Regions from separate parts of the Nocardiopsis sp. iso_40 genome, predicted to be linked through region 2. Evidence: riboswitches for the same ligand, from Rfam matches in the RefSeq annotation. Region 2 holds a riboswitch; each other region holds the start of a gene.
The links. A riboswitch is a leader RNA that binds a small molecule or an ion and turns the genes downstream of it on or off. The one in region 2 is predicted to bind cobalamin.
Positions count from the first base shown of each region.

Region 1: linked by a shared signal. The riboswitch ahead of metE (5-methyltetrahydropteroyltriglutamate--homocysteine S-methyltransferase) and the one ahead of AC0VYD_RS15500 (ABC transporter substrate-binding protein) in region 2 are both predicted to bind cobalamin.
Region 3: linked by a shared signal. The riboswitch ahead of AC0VYD_RS23195 (nitrite reductase) and the one ahead of AC0VYD_RS15500 (ABC transporter substrate-binding protein) in region 2 are both predicted to bind cobalamin.
Region 4: linked by a shared signal. The riboswitch ahead of AC0VYD_RS23225 (magnesium chelatase subunit D family protein) and the one ahead of AC0VYD_RS15500 (ABC transporter substrate-binding protein) in region 2 are both predicted to bind cobalamin.

Region 1 is NZ_CM149666.1:4,204,571-4,209,980, forward strand. Features, by position in the region: gene metE (5-methyltetrahydropteroyltriglutamate--homocysteine S-methyltransferase) at 1-1,971, opposite strand, end outside; cobalamin riboswitch at 2,109-2,338, opposite strand; gene AC0VYD_RS18335 (polysaccharide deacetylase family protein) at 2,554-4,104, shown strand; gene AC0VYD_RS18340 (polysaccharide deacetylase family protein) at 4,229-5,410, shown strand, end outside.
Region 2 is NZ_CM149666.1:3,536,063-3,541,472, forward strand. Features, by position in the region: gene AC0VYD_RS15495 (LamG-like jellyroll fold domain-containing protein) at 1-1,601, opposite strand, end outside; cobalamin riboswitch at 2,112-2,291, shown strand; gene AC0VYD_RS15500 (ABC transporter substrate-binding protein) at 2,317-3,363, shown strand; gene AC0VYD_RS15505 (FecCD family ABC transporter permease) at 3,372-4,463, shown strand; gene AC0VYD_RS15510 (FecCD family ABC transporter permease) at 4,484-5,410, shown strand, end outside.
Region 3 is NZ_CM149666.1:5,335,736-5,341,145, reverse strand. Features, by position in the region: gene AC0VYD_RS23205 (precorrin-2 C(20)-methyltransferase) at 1-93, opposite strand, end outside; gene AC0VYD_RS23200 (precorrin-8X methylmutase) at 90-755, opposite strand; gene AC0VYD_RS23195 (nitrite reductase) at 752-1,681, opposite strand; cobalamin riboswitch at 1,734-1,935, opposite strand; gene sigJ (RNA polymerase sigma factor SigJ) at 2,196-3,104, opposite strand; gene AC0VYD_RS23185 (GNAT family N-acetyltransferase) at 3,309-3,845, shown strand; gene AC0VYD_RS23180 (hypothetical protein) at 3,969-4,184, opposite strand; gene AC0VYD_RS23175 (hypothetical protein) at 4,259-4,471, opposite strand; gene AC0VYD_RS23170 (hypothetical protein) at 4,797-5,324, opposite strand.
Region 4 is NZ_CM149666.1:5,343,415-5,348,824, forward strand. Features, by position in the region: gene AC0VYD_RS23215 (Uma2 family endonuclease) at 1-535, opposite strand, end outside; gene cbiE (precorrin-6y C5,15-methyltransferase (decarboxylating) subunit CbiE) at 738-1,970, opposite strand; cobalamin riboswitch at 2,025-2,162, shown strand; gene AC0VYD_RS23225 (magnesium chelatase subunit D family protein) at 2,191-4,305, shown strand; gene cobO (cob(I)yrinic acid a,c-diamide adenosyltransferase) at 4,305-4,919, shown strand; gene AC0VYD_RS23235 (cobyrinate a,c-diamide synthase) at 4,991-5,410, shown strand, end outside.

The DNA.
Region 1 (5,410 bases), 670 kb from region 2:
GCCGCCGACGATCTGGTTGAACTCCGAGTAGCACATGTGGGTGTGGACGGTCGTGGTGGGTGCGACCCCGGAGGTGGCCAGGCGGAACGAACGCACCGCCCAGTCCAGGTACTCCTGCCGCCGTTCCTCCCGCAGCGGCAGCAGCTCCCGCAGGGCCGCCTCGTCCACCTGGATGTGGCGGATGCCCGCCCTCTCCAGATCAGCGACCTCGTCGCGCAGGGCCAGGCCGACCTGGAGGGCGGTCTCGCCGAGCGGCTGGTCGGTCCGGACGAACGACCAGGCGAGCATGGTGACCGGACCGGTCAGCATGCCCTTGACCGGCTTGTCGGTGCGCGACTGGGCGTAGGTGATCCACTCCACCGTCATCGGCTCGGGGCGCGAGACGTCACCGAACAGGATCGGGGGACGTACGCAGCGCGAACCGTAGGACTGCACCCACCCGTTCCGGGTGGCGGCGTAGCCCTCCAACTGCTCCGCGAAGTACTGGACCATGTCGTTGCGCTCGGGCTCGCCGTGGACGAGGACGTCCAGGCCGATCTCCTCCTGGAGCGCGATGACGCGGTCGATCTCCGCGCGGAGGATCCGCTTGTACTCCTCGGTGGACAGCTCGCCCCGACGGTGCGCGGCACGCGCGCGGCGCAGCTCGGGGGTCTGCGGGAAGGAACCGATGGTGGTCGTGGTGAGCGCGGTGTCGGTGGGGGCGCCCCGCTCCTCGGGACGCTCGTAGGCGTCCGGGCGCAGAGCGTCCAGGCGGGCGCGCACCCGGGCGTCGGTGAAGGACGGGGACCGGGTCCCGACCGCGTCGAAACCGGTGTCCGCGCCCTCGGACAGGACGCGGCCGAGCAGGGCCACCTCCTCGGCCTTCTGCCTGGCGAAGGCCAGCGCCCCGCGCAACTCGGGAGCGAGGGCGGTCTCGGCGTCCAGGTCGATGGGGACGTGGAGCAGCGAGCAGGAGGTACTCACGGTGAGCTCGTCGGTGAGGGCGAGCAGGGTACCGAGCTCGGCCACGGCGGCGGGCAGGTCCGTGCGCCAGACGTTGCGTCCGTCCACGACGCCCGCGACCAGCCGGGTGGCACCCAGGCCGGAGACCGCGGCCAGGTCCTCGACGCCCTCCGGGTCGGTGACCAGGTCGAGGCCGACCGCCTCCACCGGGGAGTCCTTGAGCACGCGCAGGGCGGCGGCGCCGATGGAGCCGAAGTAGGTGGAGACCAGGAGCGAGGGGCGCCCGGTGAGGGAACCCAACCGCCGGTAGACGCGTTGCAGGTGGCCGACGGCGGCACGGCCCTCGTCGGTGGCCAGGATCGGCTCGTCGAGCTGGACCTCGGCGGCGCCCGCCTCCTCGAGGTCGCCCAGAAGCCTGGCGTAGGCGTCCAGGAGCTGGTCGAGCAGCTCGATCGGCTCCCAGCCCTCGGGGGCGTCGTCGGCGGCCTTGGCCAGCAGGAGGAAGGTGAGCGGGCCGAGCAGCACGGGGCGGGTCCGGAAACCGGCCTCGGAGGCCTCGCGGAACTCCGCGACGGGTTTGTCACCGACCAGGCGCGGCCGGGTGCTCGGGGACAGCTCGGGAACCAGGTAGTGGTAGTTGGTGTCGAACCACTTGGTCATCTCCAGGGGCGGGGCGCCCTGCTCGCCGCGGGCGAGGGCGAAGTAGCGGCGCAGCTGCTCGTCCCGGTCCCCGGCCTGGGCCGGGGAGGCGAAGCGGGAGGGGACGAGGTCGAACAGGACCGCCGTGTCCAGCACGTGGTCGTAGGGGGAGAACGTGTTGGACGGGAGGTCGTCCACGCCCGCCTCCCGCAGTTGGGCGTAGACGCCCCTGCGGAGTTCGGAGGCGACGGCGTCGAACTCCCGGGCGGTGGTGCCGCCCTTCCAGTAGGACTCGCTGGCGCGCTTGAGTTCACGGTCGGGGCCGATGCGCGGGTAGCCGTGCACCGTGGAGCGCACGGTGGGCCTGGGAGCTCCCGGGGTCGTGGTCATGAAGCTTCTCTCCCTCGTCGAAAGCCGGGTACCGGCCGCGGGGCGAGCGAGGACGCGGACATGCCGGGGAACGCCTCAGCGCACGGCCGTCTCCGCCCTCGGCCCTCCCTCGGGGCACGGGACCACCGGCGGCACGGGTGCGCCGCCGGGCGGAGGCAGGTCTTCGGACTCGTGGGCGCTTCCGGCCTGAGGGCCGGTCCTCCTAGCAGTCGCCGCTTCCCAGTTCCCGACCTTTCCGATCGGTTCACCAGTGCTTATGGCGACGGTCGTTCCCACTCACCGCTGCGGGGCAGTCCCGGAGTCGCACCGGGTTCCCTCTTTCGACACGCACCACCCGCCCCGGAGGACCTCCGGGGTGGAAAGGATGGAGCGTGTACCTTCCACGCCTGCAAGTATAGGAGCGCCCCCTCCGCCCCTGACCCCGGCGCGGCCCTCGCCCGCACGAGACGAACCCCCGCCGTGTGCTCGGCATCACACCCGACATCAGCGTTACGTGGGAGAGCGCGCCCCCGCCTCCCCCGCGAACGTTCGTCTGACGATGAACGTGGAGAACCCCAGGTGAAGCAGCAAGACCGTCCGACCATGTCCCCCGACCGGCCCCTACTCACGGTCGCGTTCGCGATGGTCGTCCTACTGGGACTGGTGTTGTCGGCGGCCGGACCCCCGGGCCTGCTCGAGGACACCGCCGAGGTCCGGAGGACGGCCGAACAGCCCGAGGAGGACGTGCGCCTCCCCGCCACCGGTGAACCCGACGAACTGACCGTCGTGGACCCCGCCGCGATCCCCGGACTCACCGAGACCGAGATCGCCTACGAGGGCGGGGGCGACGTCGCCGTCAGCTACCCGGCGATCCCCAACGCCGAACCCCTGGCGGACTTCCTGGACCGCACCCTGACCGCCCAGGCGCACGCCTTCGAGGCCGCGAACCCCGGTGCGCGCTCGTTCGTCGGCGAGTGGGGGCTGACCGCGGCGGAGGGCGGGATCGTGGGGGTCCGGATGACCACCACCGAAACCGACTCCGAGGAGACCCGCGAGGGCCACAGCACCTACTGGTACGAGACCGGCAAGGGCGCGGTCCACGGCTCCAGCCGCCTGCTCGCCGGGCAGCAGGAGCTGGCCGAACTCAACGACCGGGTGCGCGAGGCCGTGTCGGACACCGCCGCCGCGCCCGCCGCCCTGCACCCGATCAGCTCCCTGTACGACTCCGTGGGGTTCAACCCCGACGGAGACCTGGTGGTGGAGTTCGACTCCGGACAGGTCGCCCCCGCCTCCGAGGGCCGCGTCCACGCCGTGATCGACCGGGACGAGGCCCAGGGCCTGCTCTCCGAACTCGGGCTGCGCGTGCGCGAGGCCGCGACCACGGGCGTACGCGAGTTCTCGGTGGCCGAGGCCCCCGAGGCGGACAAGGACGGTTCCGAGGCAGCGGCACCAGGCGTACTCCTCCCGCGTGAGGACTCCGTCGACTGCACCGACCCCGACACCAGGTGCGTGGCGCTGACCTACGACGACGGCCCCGGCGGACGGACCCCCGAGCTGCTGGACGCCCTGGCCGAGCACAACGCCCGGGCCACCTTCTTCGTCACCGGGCATCCGGTCATGGAGAACCCGTGGATCGTGCGGCGCACCTACGCGGAGGGCCACGAGCTGGCCAACCACACGCTGAGCCACCCGGACCTGACGACGCTCGGAACCGGTTCGGCCCGCGCGGACCTGAACACGACCCAGGCCCTGGTGTACCGGGAGACCGGTTACACGATGGACCTGATGCGGCCGCCCTACGGGGCCACGGACGACGGGGTCGCCGAGCTCACCGCGGAACTGGGGCTGGCACAGATCCTGTGGAGCGTGGACACCAACGACTGGAAGGACCGCAAGGCGCACGTGGTCCGCGAGCGCGCCGTGAACGGTGCGTCCGAGGGCGCCATCATCCTGATGCACGACATCCACGACACCACCATCGACGCCTCGGTCGACATCATCCGCGAACTGGACGAACGCGGTTACACCATGGTCACGGTGTCGCAGCTGCTGGGCACGACCGAGCCCGGCGAGGTCTACGTCGACGGCGTACCCGAACCACCCGCGGAGGACGGGGCGGAGAACACCGAGGAGGACGCGGGCGAGAGGAAGTGACCTGAGGGAACACTTCCGACCTGGGGCGGTGTCCACATGTGGACACCGCCCCGGGGCAGGGTCCGTTCTCCCTTATGTTGCTCCCAGCAGCCGTGCGAGCACCTCCGGACGAGGGAGTCGGGTTTTGTCGTCGAGGAGAGTCCAACCGGACCGGACCGTCCCCCGGGCGCGCCCGGGGACCCGCCCGCTCCGACCCGGTGCCCTGCTGGTAGTGCTGGCCCTCGCACTGGCCGCCTGCGGGAACCGGGTCGCTGACGGGGAGGACCCCGATCGGCTCGCCGTGCTGGCGGACGGGCCCCGCGAGGGTGTCGGAGAGTGGCGCGGCGACGCCGGGGACTTCACGGACCACCCGTACCGGCCGGAGGGGGTGCGGGTCAGTGTCGCCCACCCGGAGTTCGAGGACGCCGAGGCGTTCACCGAGAGCCTGGCGGCACGTGTGGACGAGGAGGTCCAGGACTTTCGCGCGGGCACCCGCGACCCGGTGGGCCTGGACATCGGCTGGGAACTGGTGGCCGCCGGCGGGGGCGTCCTCGGGGTACGGCTGGTCCGTACCGAGGAGGACATGCACGGCCTGCGCGAGGGCTACGCGACGTACTGGTACGACGCCCGCACGGGGGCCACGGCCCGCTCCACCGAACTACTGGCCGGGCAGGAGGAGTTGGCCGAGCTCAACGCGATCGCGCGCGAGGACCTGGCCGACGACGGGGACGTGGACACCGACGGTCTGCACCCGGTGCTGCGGACCTATGACTCGATCGGTTTCAACGGCACCGGAGACCTGGTGGTGGAGTTCGACGACGGGCACCTGTCACCGGCCGTCGAGGGTCACGTGCCGGACAGCGCCCCCGGACGCAAGACCGTGGTGGTCGACCACCAGGAGGCCGCGCCGCTGCTCTCGGATCTGGGAGAGCGGGCCCGGAAGGCTGCCCTGGTGGACGGGGCCGACCTGGCCCTGCCCGGGGCGGAGGGTGTCGGGCAGGGCTCCGGCGCCGCCCCGCCCGGGACCTTCACCGCGGGCGGCCCCGACGTGGACTGCTACGACGGGGAGACCAAGTGCGTGGCCCTGACCTTCGACGACGGCCCGGTCGAGGCCACGGCGCACCTGCTGGACATCCTCGCCGAGGAAGAGGTGACGGCCTCGTTCTACCTGAACGGCGACCCGGTCCTGACCCGTCCGGGCGTGCTGCGCCGGGCCTACTCCGAGGGGCACGAGATCGCCAGCCACGGGGACCGGCACGAGCACATGAACAGGATGGACCCCGGGGCCCTTCCCGGTCAGACGGCCGCGGTGAGCGCGATGGTCCGC
Region 2 (5,410 bases):
TCGCCGTCCACCCACCACGCGAAGCGGGTCTTGACCTTCTGCCGGTTGGCGGAGGTGGAGTCGCGGTCGCGCACGTAGGCGGTGAAGGTGGGGCGGGTCTCGTTGATCAGCCGGGGGTCGTCGGGGTCGGTGGAGCAAGGGCCGCCGTGGGAGTCCGACACCTGGGTGGGGATCTCAGGAGGGTTGTTGTAGTCCACCTGCAGGGTGGGGTTGGAGGCGAAGCGGCGCCAGTCCCAGTTACTGCTCGAACGGGTCTCGTTGCCGCGCAACCCGACCGTCGTGGTCGCGTGCCCGGCGTCACGGCTCCACACGTACCCGTCGGTGGCGTTGAACTCCACCGACGGGGAGGCTCCGCCGGGGCAGTTGGAACGCCCCGCGTTGATGGTGCGGGTGTCGAGCCTGGTGTTCCAGAACGAGGACGGGTTCTGGGAGTTCCAGGTGGTGTTGGAGGTGATCGCGTTGGTGCGCCACAACTGGACGCGCGCGTCGGTACACCCGTAGGCGTGGGTGACCTTGGCGCGGAACGTGGCGCGGGTGATGTCGGCGTCACGGGTGCGCGAGTCGACGCGGAACCGCCAGAACGCGCGCTTGGTGCTGCCCTCGTTCGGTTCGTAGCCCACGCCGGGGGTGTGCGAGGTGGAGTAGTTCCAGTACGACTGGCCGGGGTAACTGCGGTTGACGTAGGTGCGCCCCACTCGGCTGACCGCCACCGAGGGGTCGATGTAGACCGGGTACTGGGTGGCCTCGTCGGTGAGCATCGCCGCGTCCGGGACCAGGCGGATGCTGTCCGGGGCCAGATCGACGTCCAGCAGCGCGGTGCGGGCGCCGGTGGGTGCCATGACCGTGGCGTCCTCGGCCATGTCCTGTTCGCCCGATGAGTCCCACATGGCAGGGGCGAGGGCGCTGAACACGCTCTCCTGGCCGCGATCGCCAATGGCGTCCAGGTTGCCGTGCTCACCGAGCCGCATGGTCACGCCTTCGGTGGCCAAGCCGAGCTCCAGATCGGCCAGCATCTCGTGCCGGGCCGCCTCCGGGGTGTGCACCACCAGCACCTGGCCGAAGCCGTCGGCCCCCGCGGTCAGCACCAGGTCCACGTCGGGCAGCACGTCCGGGTAGGTGGCCTTGTCGGCCTCCAGTACCGGTGCGGGCAGGTCCTCGTGCCAGCCCAGGTCCACCGAGTTGGAGCCCAGCCCGATGCTCGCCAGCGCCGTGTCGCCGCCGCCGGAGAAGGCGATGTCCGCGGCCGCCGCCCTGGGGCGCACCCTGCCGTCGGAGTCCGTCACCAGGTCGGTGTCGACCGGGGTCCACCCGCTGCCGTTGCGCACCCGGACCGGGTGGGCGTTCTGCTCCATCGTGAAGCTGCCGTCGGGGTTGGCCAGATGGCGTGTGGTCTCGGTGGTAGCTCCGGCGATCTCCACCGGCTCCCCGGTCTCGTTGGCCCGGGTGACGGCGGCCTGCTCGAAGAGCTCCGCGGTGGAGGCTGAACCCTCCTGAGGGGACGGACCGGGTTCCTCCTGTGCGTGCGCGGTGGAGTGGAGGAAGGGGGTGAGCAACGCGGCTGACAGGGCGGCAGCGGTCACTGCTCGCACGGCGCGGGACATGGCGGTGTGCTCTCTAGGCCCAGGTATGGGGGATGGCCGAGCTGTGGGGGCGCCCCGGTTGCGGGACGGCCTCGACCGTTTCCTGAAACCGAGAAGGAAGTTAACAGGACAAAGTGAACACGGAACCCGTGACCCACTTCACTCAAGGCACCAGAATTCCTTCGGCCTGCACTCTCCTCCGCAATTTTCCCAAAAGATGCACTTTTGGCCGAGATCGGACGACGGATCAAGGTTTGAACCTGCTGATCCGGAGATCTCGGGTTCACCTCCTGTCGGGCGCGGCACGGAACCACAGGCCAGGGCCTCGAACTCCTGTGACCCGGTGGTGCCCCGCGTGCACGGTCCCGGGGCGGGTCCGGGCCGGAACCGGCCTCGCCGCGCCAGGAGCCCGGTCACGTCATCCACGCACCCGCTCCCGCTGCCGATCCGGGGGCCCGGCGGCAAACGGGAGCGGGCTTCCCCGGGGAAACCCCGGTGTACTACCGTGATCCGTTGATTACCGACACAAGTTCATTTCGTCGACGTCGCAGTGCACGGGAAGCCGGTGGGAATCCGGCGCGGTCCTCGCCACTGTGACCGGAGGGCGCCTCCCACACGCCACCGGACCCGCACGGGTCCGGGAAGGGGGCAGGCGCGGGGCACAAGCCCGACTCCGGGAGCCAGGAGACCGGCTGCGACCGTCCGCGTCATCAAACCACGAAGGATGGTTTGTTCGATGAAGCCCACCGACGCACGGGCGGCCCTGGGCCGTGCCCGTTCCGCCGCCGTTCTCGCCCTGCTGCTGGCCGTGACCGCCTGCGGCGGGTCCCCCTCCTCCCCCGCCCCGGAAGCCGCCGGGGAGACGATCCGCAACTGCGACGTCGACGTGGCCGCGGCAGAGCCGCCGGAGCGGGTGTTCGCCGCCTACCAGCCCGCCATCGAGACCGCCCACGCGCTGGGCATCAGCGACCGCCTGGTCGGAACGGCGTTCCTGGACGCCGAGGTGATGGACGAACACGCCGCCGCCCAGGCCGAGCAGGAGTACTACCCGAACCTGCCGAGCCTGGAGGAACTGCTCAGCCACGAGCCCGACTTCGTGCTCTCCGGGTTCAACGGCGTGTTCACCGACGAGAGCCTGGGGACCCGGGCCTCCCTGCGCGAACTGGGCGTCGAGAGCTGGATCCTGTCCCCGCTGTGCCCGAGCGAGGACGGCCGCACCGACGAGACCATCGACCCCGCCACGGTGACGATGGACAACGTCTACGCCGACCTGCGCGACCTGGGAACCCTCTTCGACGAACAGGAGCGCGCCGAACGGGTCATCGCCGACATGGAGGCCACCGTGGAGGAGGTCGCCCAGGCCCTGGAGGGCCGCGTGGCGGAGGAGGACCGGCCTACAGTGATGATCGGTCGGCCCAGCGACCAGGGGTTCCGGGTGGCCGGCGGTCCGGACTTCTCCACCGAGATCATCGACCTGGCGGGCGGGGTCAACGCCTTCGCCGACCTCGACGGCAGGCGCAACCACGACGTCGCCACCGAGGACGTGATCGCGCGCGACCCCGACTTCATCCTGGTCGACGTGTGCTGTGACGCGCGGATGACCTCCGCCGACGCCGCCGACCAGATCGAGCAGATCATGGGAGACCCCGCACTGGCCAACCTGACCGCGGTCACCGGGGGCCGGGTCGAGGGGTTCACCTTCGCCGACCGCTCCGCGGGCGTGCGCAGCGCGGACGCGGTGGCCAAGGTCGCCGGGACCATCCACTCCGACCTGTTCGGGTAGGCCGGGCGATGGTCGACCGTGTGGCCGAAAGGCCCCTGTCCCCCGCCCCCTCCGAACCGCGCAGGCAACCGCGGACCCCGTCCGGCGGCTCCGGGATGCTCAACGGTCCTTGGGGCCGAAGCGTCGGGCTGGTGGTGGCGCTGCTGGTGCTCGCCGGGGCCCTGTTGGCGTCGGTACTGGTCGGCTACCAGCAGTTGTCCGTAGCCGACGTGTATGCCGCCTACGCCGGTTTCACCGGTTCGGACACCGACCTGGTCGTGCGGCACCTGCGGGTGCCGCGCACCCTCGCCGGGCTGGCCGTCGGGGCGGCCCTGGGCGTGTCCGGGGTCCTGGTGCAGGGGGTGACCCGCAATCCCCTCGGCGACCCGGGGATCCTCGGCATCAACGCGGGGGCGGCCCTGGCCGCGGTCCTGGCGATCAGCGTGCTCGGGGTGTCGGCGCTGCTGGGCTACGTCGCCTTCGCCTTCCTGGGCGCGGCGGTGGCCGCCTGCGCGGTCTACGCCGTCGGGTCGCTGGGCCCGGACGGGGCCGGCCCGGTCAGGCTCGCGCTCGCCGGCGCCGCGATCTCGACCCTGCTGGGGTCGCTGACCTCGGCGATCATCCTGCGGGACCGCGCGGGCCTGGACGAGTACCGGTTCTGGGTGGTGGGTTCCCTGGCCGGGGCCGACGGTGCGGCGCTGCTCCAGGCGCTGCCGTTCCTGGTCGCCGGGCTGGTGCTGGCGGTGGCGCTGGCGCGCCCGCTGAACGCGGTGGCGCTCGGTGACGAGCTGGCCCGCTCGCTGGGGACTCGGTTGTGGCTGGTGCGCGGGGCGAGCGCGCTGGCGGTGGTGCTGCTGGCCGGGACGGCGACCGCCGCGGCCGGTCCGATCGGTTTCGTGGGGGTCGCGGTCCCGCACATCGCGCGCGCCCTGGTCGGCCCCGACCACCGTTGGGTGCTGCCGTGGTCGGCGGTGCTGGCGCCCGTCCTGCTGCTGGTCGCCGACGTCGTGGGCCGGGTGGTGGCGCGCCCCGAGGAGCTCCAGGTCGGCATCGTCACCGCTCTGGTCGGTGCGCCGTTCTTCATCCTCCTGGTGCGACGGCGAAGGGCGGCGGGACTGTGACCGGGTGTTCCGGAGTGCTGATGCCGGGCACGGGGGTAGTCCGCCTGGGCGCTCTGTCGGTGCGGGTGTACTGGCCCGAGGCAGCGCTCGGCGCCCTGCTGGCCGCCCTGGCCGCGGCGGTGGCCCTGGTCTCACTGACCGTGGGCGACTTCGCGATGGGACCGGAGGAGGTGGTGGGCGCGCTCACCGGGCACGGCGGTGTGATGGCGGCTCACGTGGTGGTGGAGATGAGGCTGCCGCGCGCCCTGACCGCGCTGGGGGTGGGCGCCGCGCTGGCGCTCTCGGGCGCCCTGTTGCAGAGGCTGGCGCGCAACCCGCTGGTCAGCCCGGACATCATCGGGGTCAGCGCGGGCGCCACGACCGCTGCGGTGCTGGCCATCGTCGCCTTCAGCGGTACGGCGTTGACGGTCGCGTCCAGTGCCCTGGTCGGGGCCGTGGGCACCGCACTGCTGCTGTACCTGCTCGCCTACCGGCGGGGGGTCAGCGGGCAGCGGCTGGTCCTGGTGGGGATCGCGCTCACCGCGATGCTGGGCGCGGCGACCTCGTACCTGCTGACCCGCACCGAACTCACCACGGCGCAGCGCGCCATGCTCTGGCTCACCGGCAGTCTGGCGAACCGGGAGTGGCCGCACGCGGCGACGGTCGCCCTGGCACTCGCCGTCCTGGCGCCGGTCGCGTTCGCGCTGGCCCGTCCGCTGGCACTGCTCCAGCTCGGTGAGGACACCGCGATCGCCCTGGGCGGCCGGGTGCAGCTCTCCCGGGCCGTCCTGCTGTTCACCGCGACCGCGCTCGCGGCCATGGCCACCGCCGTCGCCGGACCCGTGGCGTTCGTCGCGCTGGTGGCCCCGCAGATCGTGCGACGGCTGCTGCGGGAGCGGGCCGTCGGGCTGTTTCCCGCCGCTGCCTGCGGCGGGCTGATGGTGGTCTGCGCGGACCTGCTCGCCCGC
Region 3 (5,410 bases), 1.8 Mb from region 2:
GACGTCGGCCGCGCGGATGAGGCGGGCCGCCTTGAGCGTGATCAGTTCGGGGTCGCCCGGACCCACACCGACCCCGTGGAAACGTCCTCTCACTCCTCCTCCTTGGCGAGTGCGTTCAGAGCTGACGAGGTCATCGCGGACCCTCCGCGACGGCCGCGGACCGTCACGTACGGGATGTCGGTCCCGTGCCGGTCGGCGAACTCGGTGAGCGCCTGTTTGGACTCGGCGGCACCGATGAAACCGACCGGGCAGCCGACGATCGCGGCCGGTCTCGGCGCCCCGTCGACCAGCATCTCCAACAGGTGGAAGAGGGCGGTGGGCGCGTTGCCGACAGCGACCACGGCACCCTCCAGCAGGGGTTCCCACAGGGACACCGCGGCCGCCGTGCGGGTGGTTCCCCACTCCCGTGCCAGTTCGGGGACGCGTGCGTCGCCGAGGAAGCAGAGCACCTCGTTGCCGCCGGGCAGGCGGCTCGCGGTCACCCCGGCGGCCACCATGCGTGCGTCGCACAGGATCGGCGCGCCGCCCTCCAGGGCCGCGCGGGCCGCCGGAACCAGGTCGGGGTGGACCACCAGGTCGTCGGCGAGGCCGACCTGACCGGTGCCGTGGATCATCCGCACGGCGAGCCGTTCGGCGTTGTCCGGCAGGTGCCCCAGCCGGGCCTCGCGACGGATGGTGGCGAAGGAGTCGGTGTAGATCGCGGGGCCGTCGTCGACGTACTCGTAGTGCCGGTTCGGTCGGCGGGGGGCGGTCATCGGACCTCCCCGGGCACCAGAACCCCGCGCCAGGGCGTGACGACCAGCTCTCCGTGGCCCGCGGCGGTCGCCCGCTCGGCGAGCTCCTCGACGGCGGAGCGGTCCAGTCCCCGGTCGGTGACCCGCAGATGGAGCCCGTCCCCGGGCAGCGGCCCGTACGGCAGGGGAGGCGAGGGTTGTGGCAGCCGAGGGTCGGGGGCCGCCGGCGCGGCCAGCGGAGCCGGGAGCTCGGCGACGTGCCAGGGAGCCGTGGGGCCCTGACCGCGGCGTTCCAGGAACTCGTCCGCGAACCGCAGCAGTGCGGCGGGCGCCTCGTCGAGCGGTACCACCGGGCCCCAGTGCCCGCCGATCCGCAACTGTGCGATCCCCTCGTCCAGGGCGACGAGCCCAAGGTCGCAGGGGCGGTCGAGCAGGTCCCCGGATCCGTCGTCCAGCACGAACAGGAACCGTCCGGGCAGGTCCGCGCGGCGCGGCACGGAGCACAGCATCGTGTCCAGGGCCGAGGCGACGGGCCGCAGGTCGGCCCGCCCGCCGCCCGGCACGGCACCGTCCGGGCGTGCCGGGTCCTTCGGCCCCGTGCACGGGGAGACCATCACGTTGCGTACCAGTTCGTGGCTGGCCGAGGGCAGCAGACCGGTCCCCTCCAGGTCCCGGAGCACCTCGGACCCCAACCGTCCCGCGTTCCCGGGCAGGGCGCGCAGTTGCAGGTTCGCGCGGCCCGTGACGTGGACGCGGCCGCTGCCGTGCCGTTCGGCCACGGAGGCCAGAGCCCGCAGTGAGCGGGCGCGGAGCCGGCCGCCGATGAGCCGGAGCCGGACCAGCAGACCGTCGTCGGCGGCCCAGGGCCTCAGTGCGCCGGGGCAGCGGTCGCGCCGGGTACGGCTGTGGGGGGTTCGGGCGGAGGGCGGGGTGCCGGGCAGGGACATGCACGTCTTTCGGGTCAGGGGCTTGTTCGCGGGCCCGCGGATGACTCGGCGGAGGTGTCCGCCGCTACCGGCAGGTCTTCGGACTCGGAATCGACCGGTACGGGGCGCCTTCCCGGAGTTCTACTCCAGTGGCTGCCCGGGGGACCACCCCGGACGTGCCCGTCCGTCATCCTCACCGCTGCGCGTCAGTCCCGGAATCGCACCGGGTTCCCTGCCCCACGGACGTGGGGTTCGACCGGTCCGACGAGGGTATCGTGCCACCTCGCGGCTCGTTCCGGCGGACCGTGTCCGGGCGCTCCCTCCGTCCCCGGTGCCTCCGACCCGCCGACTCCGCACGCCCTATCCCAGGTCGGCGAGGAACTGCCGGGTGCCCGGCGGCCATGGCGGGCGTGCCGCCTCCTCGGCCGCAGGAGGACCGGCGTCGGGGGTCGCGCTGGGTTACCGACGGGTTTCCACCGGCCCGGATCCACCGGGATCCGCGCCGCCCCCGCCCACGACGGCGGTGTCCCCGCCCCTAGGACGGGCCGGCGGTCCGCAGACGCGACATCTTGTCCGGGTTGGCCACCATGTACACGTGCCGGGCCCGGCCCTCGAAGACGTCCAGGGTCAGCACCGTGATCGGGACCCCCTCCACCGACAGGACCGCGGCGGGGCCGCCGTTGACCTCGGTGACCTCCGTGTGCAGCGGTGCCGTGGGCGCCAGGCCCAGGGACCGCAGGAAGCGCGAGGTGTTGCGTTCCCGGGACACCGCGGCCAGGAAACGGCCCACCTTGTCGGCGCCGCGGATCACCCGCAGGGGCGCCGGGGCCCTGCCGCCGCTGTCACTGACCAGGGTTGCGTCCTCGGCCAGCAGTCCCTTGAGCCCGTCCAGGTCGCCCTCCGCGCAGGCCCGGAGGAAGCGTTCGGTGATGCGGCGGCGCGCCGCCCGGTCGGCCTCGAAACGGGGGCGGCGTTCCCGTACGTGGTCCCGGGCCCGCCGGGCCAACTGCCGGGTGGCCGCCTCGTTCCGGTCGATGACCCGGGCGATGTGCGCGTAGGGCAGTTGGAAGGCCTCGTGCAGCACGAACACGGCCCGTTCCAGCGGGCTGAGGGTCTCCAGCACCACCAGGAGCGCGAACTCCACGGAGTCGGCGAGCTCGGCCCGCTCGGCCGCGTCGGGCAGCTCGCTGACCGGCTCGGGCAACCACTCGCCCACGTAGGACTCGCGCTGGGCACTGGCTTTGCGCAGCCGGTCGATGGAAAGCCGGGACGCCACGGTCACCAGGTAGGCGCGCGGGTTGTCGATCCCGTCCGGATCCACCCGGGACCAGCGCAGCCACGCCTCCTGGACCACGTCCTCGGCGTCGTCCGCCGTTCCCAGGATCCGGTAGGCGACCCCGTTCAGCAGGGGGCGGTGTTCCTCGAAGACCTCTGTTGCCGTCATGTCGGGGAAGACGTACCACAGCACGCCTGGCGTGACATGCCCCTGACCGGTTCCGGCCAGGGGCGTGGGATCGGGCGGGTGTGACCAGGAGGGGCGGCCGTCCGGCGGACGGAGGGCGGCCGACGGCACCGGCAAACGGCTTGCACCGCCCCCGGCGCGGTTCTAGGTTGGCGCGACCCGAGCTGTCAGTGAGAGGGGCTGTGATTGTACCGAGTACGGGAGTGGAACCGGGGCGACGCCGACCGGCTGTTGACGGCCTTCGCCTGGGAGGAGCTGGCCAGGCAGGAGAGCGACGTGCCGCGGACCCCGGACGAGGCCCTGGAGTGGATCGCCGGGCGGGCGGTCCTGGCCAAGGAGCGGGACGTGCACGGGTTCGCGGTGGTCGACGGCCAGGACAGGGCCCTCGGGCACGTGCAGGTCTCGGTGTCCAGCCGCAGGCACGAATTCGGCTGGCTGTCCTACTGGACGCACCCGGCCGAGCAGGGGCGGGGCGTGGCCTCGGCCGGGGCCAGGCTTGCCACGGAGTTCGCCTTCGACCGACTGGACCTGTTCCGGGTGGAGACGGGCCACCGGCTGAACAACCCGGGGTCGTGCGTGGCCGCGCGGCGGGCGGGTTTTCGCCCTGAGGGTGTCGAGCGGGCCAAGCTCCGCTACGGGACCTCCCGTTACGACACGGGGATGCACGCGCGGCTGGTGACGGACCCGGTGGAAGGCGTGCCGGAGGGTGTCTGCGGCGGGTGACCGCAGGACCGTGCGGTGGGCGTGCACGCCCGGTCCTGCCCGCTCCACCGGGGTGGGACGACGAACGCGGGGCACGGTGTAGGAACACCGTGCCCCGCGTCATCCGCGCTCTGGGAGCGTGGACTACCAGTTCTTGACGGAGATGCCCGAGGTCTCGGTGCTGGAGATGACGTTGCAGCCCTCGGAGCTGAAGCCCGCGAAGGAGATGACGTCGGCGCAGATCGGCACGGTGATGTTCTGGATGTGGGCGTTGTTGTCCGCGGCGGCGGTGCCGGTCATGGCGCCCAGGGCGAGGCCGGTGGCGAGGACGAGGCCGGAGACGGCGGTGATGCGCTTCATGTTGTGCTTCCTCTTCGATTCGTTGTGTGTGTTTGGTTCTGGCAGGTCTGACGGGCGGCCGCGGCGACCGGGTGCTAGTCGTGGACGGAGATACCCGAGGTGGAGTTCCAGTCGACGACGTTGCAGCCGCTGGCGCTGAAGCCGGAGGCCTTCAGGACGTCCAGGCAGACGGGGACGGTGATGTTCTGGATCTGGGCGTTGTTGTCCGCGGCGGCGGTACCGGTCATGGCGCCCAGGGCGAGACCGGTAGCGAGGACGAAACCGGAAACCTTGGCGATACGGGTCATGGTGGTTACCTTTCGGAAGTGCAAAACAGGTTGGCTGCGGCCGCCGGAATTAACTTAGCGTAGCTAGGCGCGTGCTCGAAGTAGTTTTGGGGAAGATTCCAGAGATCACAAGGAATTTCTTCGGCTTCACGACAGACATGACGGACATGTCGTCTCTTCGCTCCTGGCTGAGTTACACAACCGAAAGCATGTCCCAGACACGCTTCTGGCGAATGCATCGGAATCACACACTGTCCGACATGGCTCGCCGTGGGCGCACGAAGGCGGACATAGAAAAGGGCCCGCACGGTGATCGTGCGGGCCCCGCGTTCGCGGACGGGCTCGGTTACCAGCCCTGCTGCTGTCCGTAACCCGGGTACGGCTGCCCGTAGCCGGGCTGCTGGCCGTATCCCGGCTGCTGCTGCCCGTATCCCGGGTACTGCTGCGGGTCGTAACCGGGGTACGGCTGCTGGTGCTGTCCGTAGCCCTGGCCGTAACCCGCGTACGGGTCCTGCTGCTGAGCACCCGTCGGGTACTGCGGGTAGGGCTGCTGCTGCCCGGACTGGTCCGGCTGGTGGGGCTGCCTGGCCTCGGCCTGCTCGTTCCCCCCGCCCTTCGCGGACTCGTCCGGACGGAAGATGAACAGGCGGGCGGCCGCGGACTCACCGCTCTCACTCGGGGTGGTCAGTTCCAGGCGCCACCCCGCCTCCTCGATGCCCTCGAGGATGCGGGTCAGTCCCGGGCGCAGCTTGCTGGAAGCCTCGTCGTAGGCGTTGACCTCGAGCTGGATGATGAACATCCGGCGCTTCTGCTGCGCGGCGACCTTGGCGTGCTCGACGACCGTGCTGTCGCGCACGACCTGTGTGACGCTCATGAATAACCGTACCCATCTGCTCTGCGGAGCTGCTTCACCCGTCGGGTTCGTTCCCGGTCGCCCGCGTCCACCGTGACGGGATTCCG
Region 4 (5,410 bases), 1.8 Mb from region 2:
CACCGTAGGAGTGGGCGCTTCGGTCCAGGTACTGGCCACGGACAGGGCGGCTGTGCACCACCACGGCGTTGGCGTCGCGGTCCACCAACAGGTAGACGCCGATACCGGTCTCCGCGTAGGCGGCGGGCTTCTCGACACGGTCGCGGGCGTGGGTGTCGGGATCCCAGGAGGTGACCTCGACCACGGCCAGGACGCCGTCCGGTTCGGCCCACTCCCCCGCCTGGTCGAAGTGACCGATCGGAACGAGGACACCGTCGGGGCGGGCGCGACCGTTGCGGTGGGTATCGACCTTGATGCCCAGCCCGCTGGTGAGGAGGTCCAGATCGGGACGGTGGGCCATGAACTCACGCATCAGCCAGGTGAGGATCCCCGCGTGGGCTCCGTCGGTCACTTTGTGGACCCGGACCTTCCCGCTGAACATCTCCATACGAACACGGTCGGCCTCGAACGCCTGTTCCGCGAGGTGCTCGAACAGGTCAGTCCCCATGGGGAACGTTGGCATGCCGGGCGGCGGGTGGTGCTCTGTGACGGTCATGTGGCCCCCTGAGTGATGCCGGTGGCGGGTGGTGACGACACGGACGCGATCTCCGGCACGAGCGTTCGGTGGCTCGTCGAGGAAGTCGCCGAGCGCGGTGGTTCGGGACCCTCCACACGGCCGGAATAACGCCGGGGAGGGAGCACGGGCATGCCCGTGGTGGAAATCCCGGGAGCCGGGACCGACCGGCTCACTCCGAACGTCACCGGTCGGGCACGGTCAGGCACCACTGGGTGACGGTGCGGGCGGGGGTCCAGCCGGTGAAGGTACCGATGGGCGCGGTTGTCTCCACCGCGATCCGGGTCAGTTCCCCGCCGTGGCGCCGGTAGGCGTCCGCGAGCAGCTGCTCGGTCTCCAGGGTCACCCCGTGCACCACGAGTCGGCCGCCCGGCCCCAGCGCGTCCAGGCAGGTGTCGAGCACGCCCGGCCGGGTGGCGCCGCCGCCGACGAACACCGCGTCGGGGGCGCCCAGCCCGGCCAGCGCGTCCGGTGCCCGGCCGGTGACCACGCGCAGACCCGGGACGCCGAGCCGCCCGGCGTTGCGCCCGATCCGGTCGGCGCGCCCGGGGTCGGCCTCCACCGCCGTGGCCGTGCACGCGGGGTGGGCGCGCATCCACTCGATACCGACCGAGCCCGCGCCCGCGCCCACGTCCCACAGGTGCTGCCCGGGCGCGGGAGCCAGCCGGGCCAGGGCGCAGGCGCGCAGGTCCCGCTTGGTCAGCTGCCCGTCGTGCTCGAAGGCCTCGTCGGGCAGCCCTGTGGCCAGCCCGTACCCCGCCGGTCCGGCGAGTTCCACCGCCAGTACGTGCAGTGCGGGGACCTCCCCGGGCGGGGCGCCGAGCCAGTCGTGGGCCGTGCTCTCCAGCCGTGACTCCGCGGCCGCCCCCAGGTCGCCGAGGACGGTCATCCGGCTGGCCCCGTAGCCCGCGCCGGCCAGCAGGGCGGCGACCGTCCCGGGGGTGGCGGCACCGGAGGAGAGCACCAGGACGCGGCGGCCGGGCGCCAGTTCACGCATCAGCAGCCGCGGATCGCGCCCGACCAGGGTCAGCACCGCGCACCCCTGCGCCGGCCAGCCCATCCGGGCGCGGGCCAGGGACACCGAGGAGACGGCGGGTTCGACGTGCACCGCGTCCGCGCCGAGCAGTTCGACCAGGGTGCCGCCGATCCCCGACACCAGGGGGTCACCGGAGGCCAGCGCGACGACGGCGCGGCCTTCGAGGGAGGCGAGCAGTCCCGGCAGGCCCTCGCGCAGCGGGGAGGGCCAGGCGCGGCGTTCCTGGCTGGGCACGGCCGGCAGCATGGCCAGGTGCCGGTGCCCGCCCAGTACCGTGTCGGCCGCCAGGACCAGCTCGCGCAGCCTCTCGGGCACGCCCTGCCAGCCGTCGGCGCCGACGCCGACGACGGTGATTCGGGGAGGGGACGTCTCGACCTTCATGGGCAGGACGCTATCGTGGCGGCCGAAGGTGTGAGGTGCCCCGGCTGCCCAGCCATCGGAAACGGTGGGGACGGTGCCCGGGGAGAATCTGGGAAGCCCGGTGAGATTCCGGCACAGGCCCGCTGCGGTGAGCCGAGCCTCCGGACAGGAGGACTCGGTAAGTCCGAAGACCGGCCCCGCACCCGCCCATGACCGATGGCGAAACGAGCGGGAGCCTCACATGCCATTGCGGACGTCCCACTACCCCTTCTCCGCGATCGTCGGCTGCGACGCCGACCCACTCGACGACCTGGGCCTGGCGCTCGTGCTGGCCAGCGTCTCCCCGGAGATCGGCGGTGTCCTGGTCCGCGGCCAGAAGGGCACCGCCAAGTCCACCGCGGTCCGGGCCCTGGCCTCCCTGCTGCCGCCGGTCGAGGTCTACCGGAGCGACCGTTTCTCCGTGGACCCCGCCGACCCCGCGCAGGAGTCACCGGACGGCCCCTTCCCCGCGGGCACGGCCGTGGAGAGCCGCCCGGTGCGCCTGGTCGAACTCCCGGTCGGCGCCACCGAGGACCGTGTCCTGGGCTCCCTGCACCTGGAGCAGGCGCTCACGCACGGCCAGGTCGCCTACGAACCGGGGCTGCTGGCGCGGAGCCACCGCGGCCTCCTCTACGTCGACGAGGTCAACCTGCTCCACGACCACCTGGTCAACCTCCTCCTGGACGCCGCCGCGACCGGCCGGGTGACCGTGGAGCGGGACGGGTTCTCGGTGGAGCACGCCGCCCGGTTCCTGCTCATCGGCACGATGAACCCCGAGGAGGGCGAGCTGCGCCCGCAGCTGCTGGACCGGTTCGGGCTGACCGTCGAGGTGGCCGCGCCCGCCGCCCCGGCCGCCCGGGTCGAGGTGGTCCGCAGGCGGATGGCCTACGACTCCGACGCCGCCGCGTTCGCGGAGCGCTACGGCGCCTCCGAGAAGGCCCTGGCCGAGCGGATCGCGGCGGCCCGGGAGACCGTCCGGCACGCCCGCCTGTCCAACGCCGCGCTGTTGAAGATCGCGCAGGTGTGCGCGGCGTTCGAGGTGGACGGCCTGCGCGCCGACATCGTGACCGCGCGCACGGCCCTGGCGCACGCCGCCTGGGAGGGCCGGACCTCGGTCACCCGGGCCGACATCCGCCGCGCCGCCCTGCTGGCCCTGCCGCACCGGCGCCGACGGAACCCGTTCGACGCGCCGGGGCTGGACGAGGAGCTCCTGGACCGGATCCTGGGCGACGAGGAGCCGCCGCCGGACGACCCGGAACCGCCGGGCGGCTCCGACGGCCCCGAGGACTCCGACGACCCCGCCCCCGGCCGGGACTGCGGGCCCGAGGAGGACGGCGACCCGGCCACCGACGGCCCGGAGGCGGACCCATCCCAGGGGCCGGACACGGGACCCGGCCAACCGGACCAGCCCCCCGCACAGCCCCGGGGCCCGGAGGACGCCCAGGACCCGGCCCGGGAACCGGAGGAAACCGAGGCGGCCGAGGGCGACGGGTCCCGGCCCGCGCCGGGCACCACGGTCGGGGCGAGCACCCCCTACCGCCCCCGGACGTTCACCGCCCGGGGCACCGGGATCGGTGCGGACGGCCGGCGCAGCCGCGCCCTCGGCACCCGGGGCCGCCGGATCGGGGCCGAACCCCCCGGCGGGGGCTCGGGGAGCTCGCTCCACCTGGTGGAGACCGTCAAGGCGGCGGCCTCCCGCCCGCACGGCGGCGGCCGGGTCAGCCTGCTCCCCCGCGACCTGCGCGTCGCGGTGCGTGAGGGGCAGGAGAGCAACCTGGTGCTGTTCTGTGTGGACGCCTCCGGCTCGATGGCGGCGCGCAAACGCATGGGCGAGGTCAAGACCGCCATCCTGTCCCTGCTCCTGGACGCCTACCGGCGCCGCGACAAGGTCGGTCTGGTGACCTTCCGGGGGACCGGGGCCGAACTGGTGCTGCCGCCGACCCGTTCGGTGGACACCGCCGCCGCCCGCCTGGACGAACTGCCCGCCGGGGGGCGCACCCCGCTCGCCGAGGGCCTGCTGGAGGCCGCCCGGATCCTGCGGCGCGAGCGCCTGCGCGACCCGAGGCAGCGTCCGCTGCTCGTCCTGGTGACCGACGGCCGGGCCACCGGGGGCCGGGGGTCGGTCGGCCGTTCGCTGGCGGCCGCCGACCACGTCGCCGAACTGGGTGTGGCCACCGTCGTCGTGGACGGTGAGTCCGGCCCGATGCGGCTGGGCCTGGCCGCAGCCCTCGCCACCCGCATGGGTGCCGAGCACCTCCCCGTCAGCGAGGTCAGCGCCGACGCGCTGAGCACCGCCGTGAGAGAAAGGGCCGCCTGATGCCCCAGGGCAAACCGCTCGTCGTCCCCGATGACGGGCTCACCACGCGGCAGCGCCGCAACCAGCCCGTGCTCGCCGTCCACACCGGAGACGGCAAGGGCAAGTCGACCGCCGCGTTCGGGCTCGCCCTGCGCGGCTGGAACCAGGGCTGGCGGATCGGGGTGTTCCAGTTCGTCAAGTCGGCGAAGTGGCGCATCGGCGAGCAGACCGTGCTCGAACGCCTGGGTCAGCTGCACGAGGAGACCGGCGAGGGCGGTCCGGTGGAGTGGCACAAGATGGGTTCGGGCTGGTCGTGGAGCCGCCGCAAGGGCAGCACCGAGGACCACGCGGCGGACGCGGCCGAGGGCTGGGCGGAGATCAAGCGCAGGCTCACCGAGCAGACGCACGACCTGCTCATCCTCGACGAGTTCACCTACCCGATCAACTGGGGCTGGGTCGACGCCGACGACGTCGTGGCAGCCCTGCGGGACCGGCCGGGCCGCCAGCACGTCATCGTCACCGGCCGCCGCGCCGACCCCGGGCTCGTGGAGGCCGCGGACCTGGTCACCGAGATGACCAAGGTCAGGCACCCGATGGACGCTGGCCGCAAGGGCCAGCGGGGGATCGAGTGGTGAGGACCCCGGCGGCCTCCGGGCCGACGGAGCCACCCCGACCCGCGACCCCGCCGACGCCCCTGCCGAGGCTGATGGTCGCCGCGCCCATGACCGGGCAGGGCAAGACCACGATCGCCACCGGGCTGATGGCCGCGCTGGGAGACGCCGGGTTGGCGGTGAGCGGCCACAAGGTCGGCCCGGACTACATCGACCCGGGCTACCACGCGCTGGCCACCGGCCGCCCCGGCCGCAACCTCGATCCGCACCTGGTCGGTGCGGAGCGGGTGGCGCCGCTGCTCCTGCACGGGGCCCGGGGCGCGGACGCGGCCGTCGTCGAGGGCGTCATGGGGTTGCACGACGGGCGGATCGGCACCGACGGGTTCGCCTCCTCCGCGCACGTGGCGGCCCTGACCCGCACCCCGGTGGTGCTGGTCGTGGACGTGTCCCGGATGTCCCGTTCGGTGGGTGCGCTGGTCAGGGGCATGGCGGACTTCGATCCGGCGGTCGAGGTC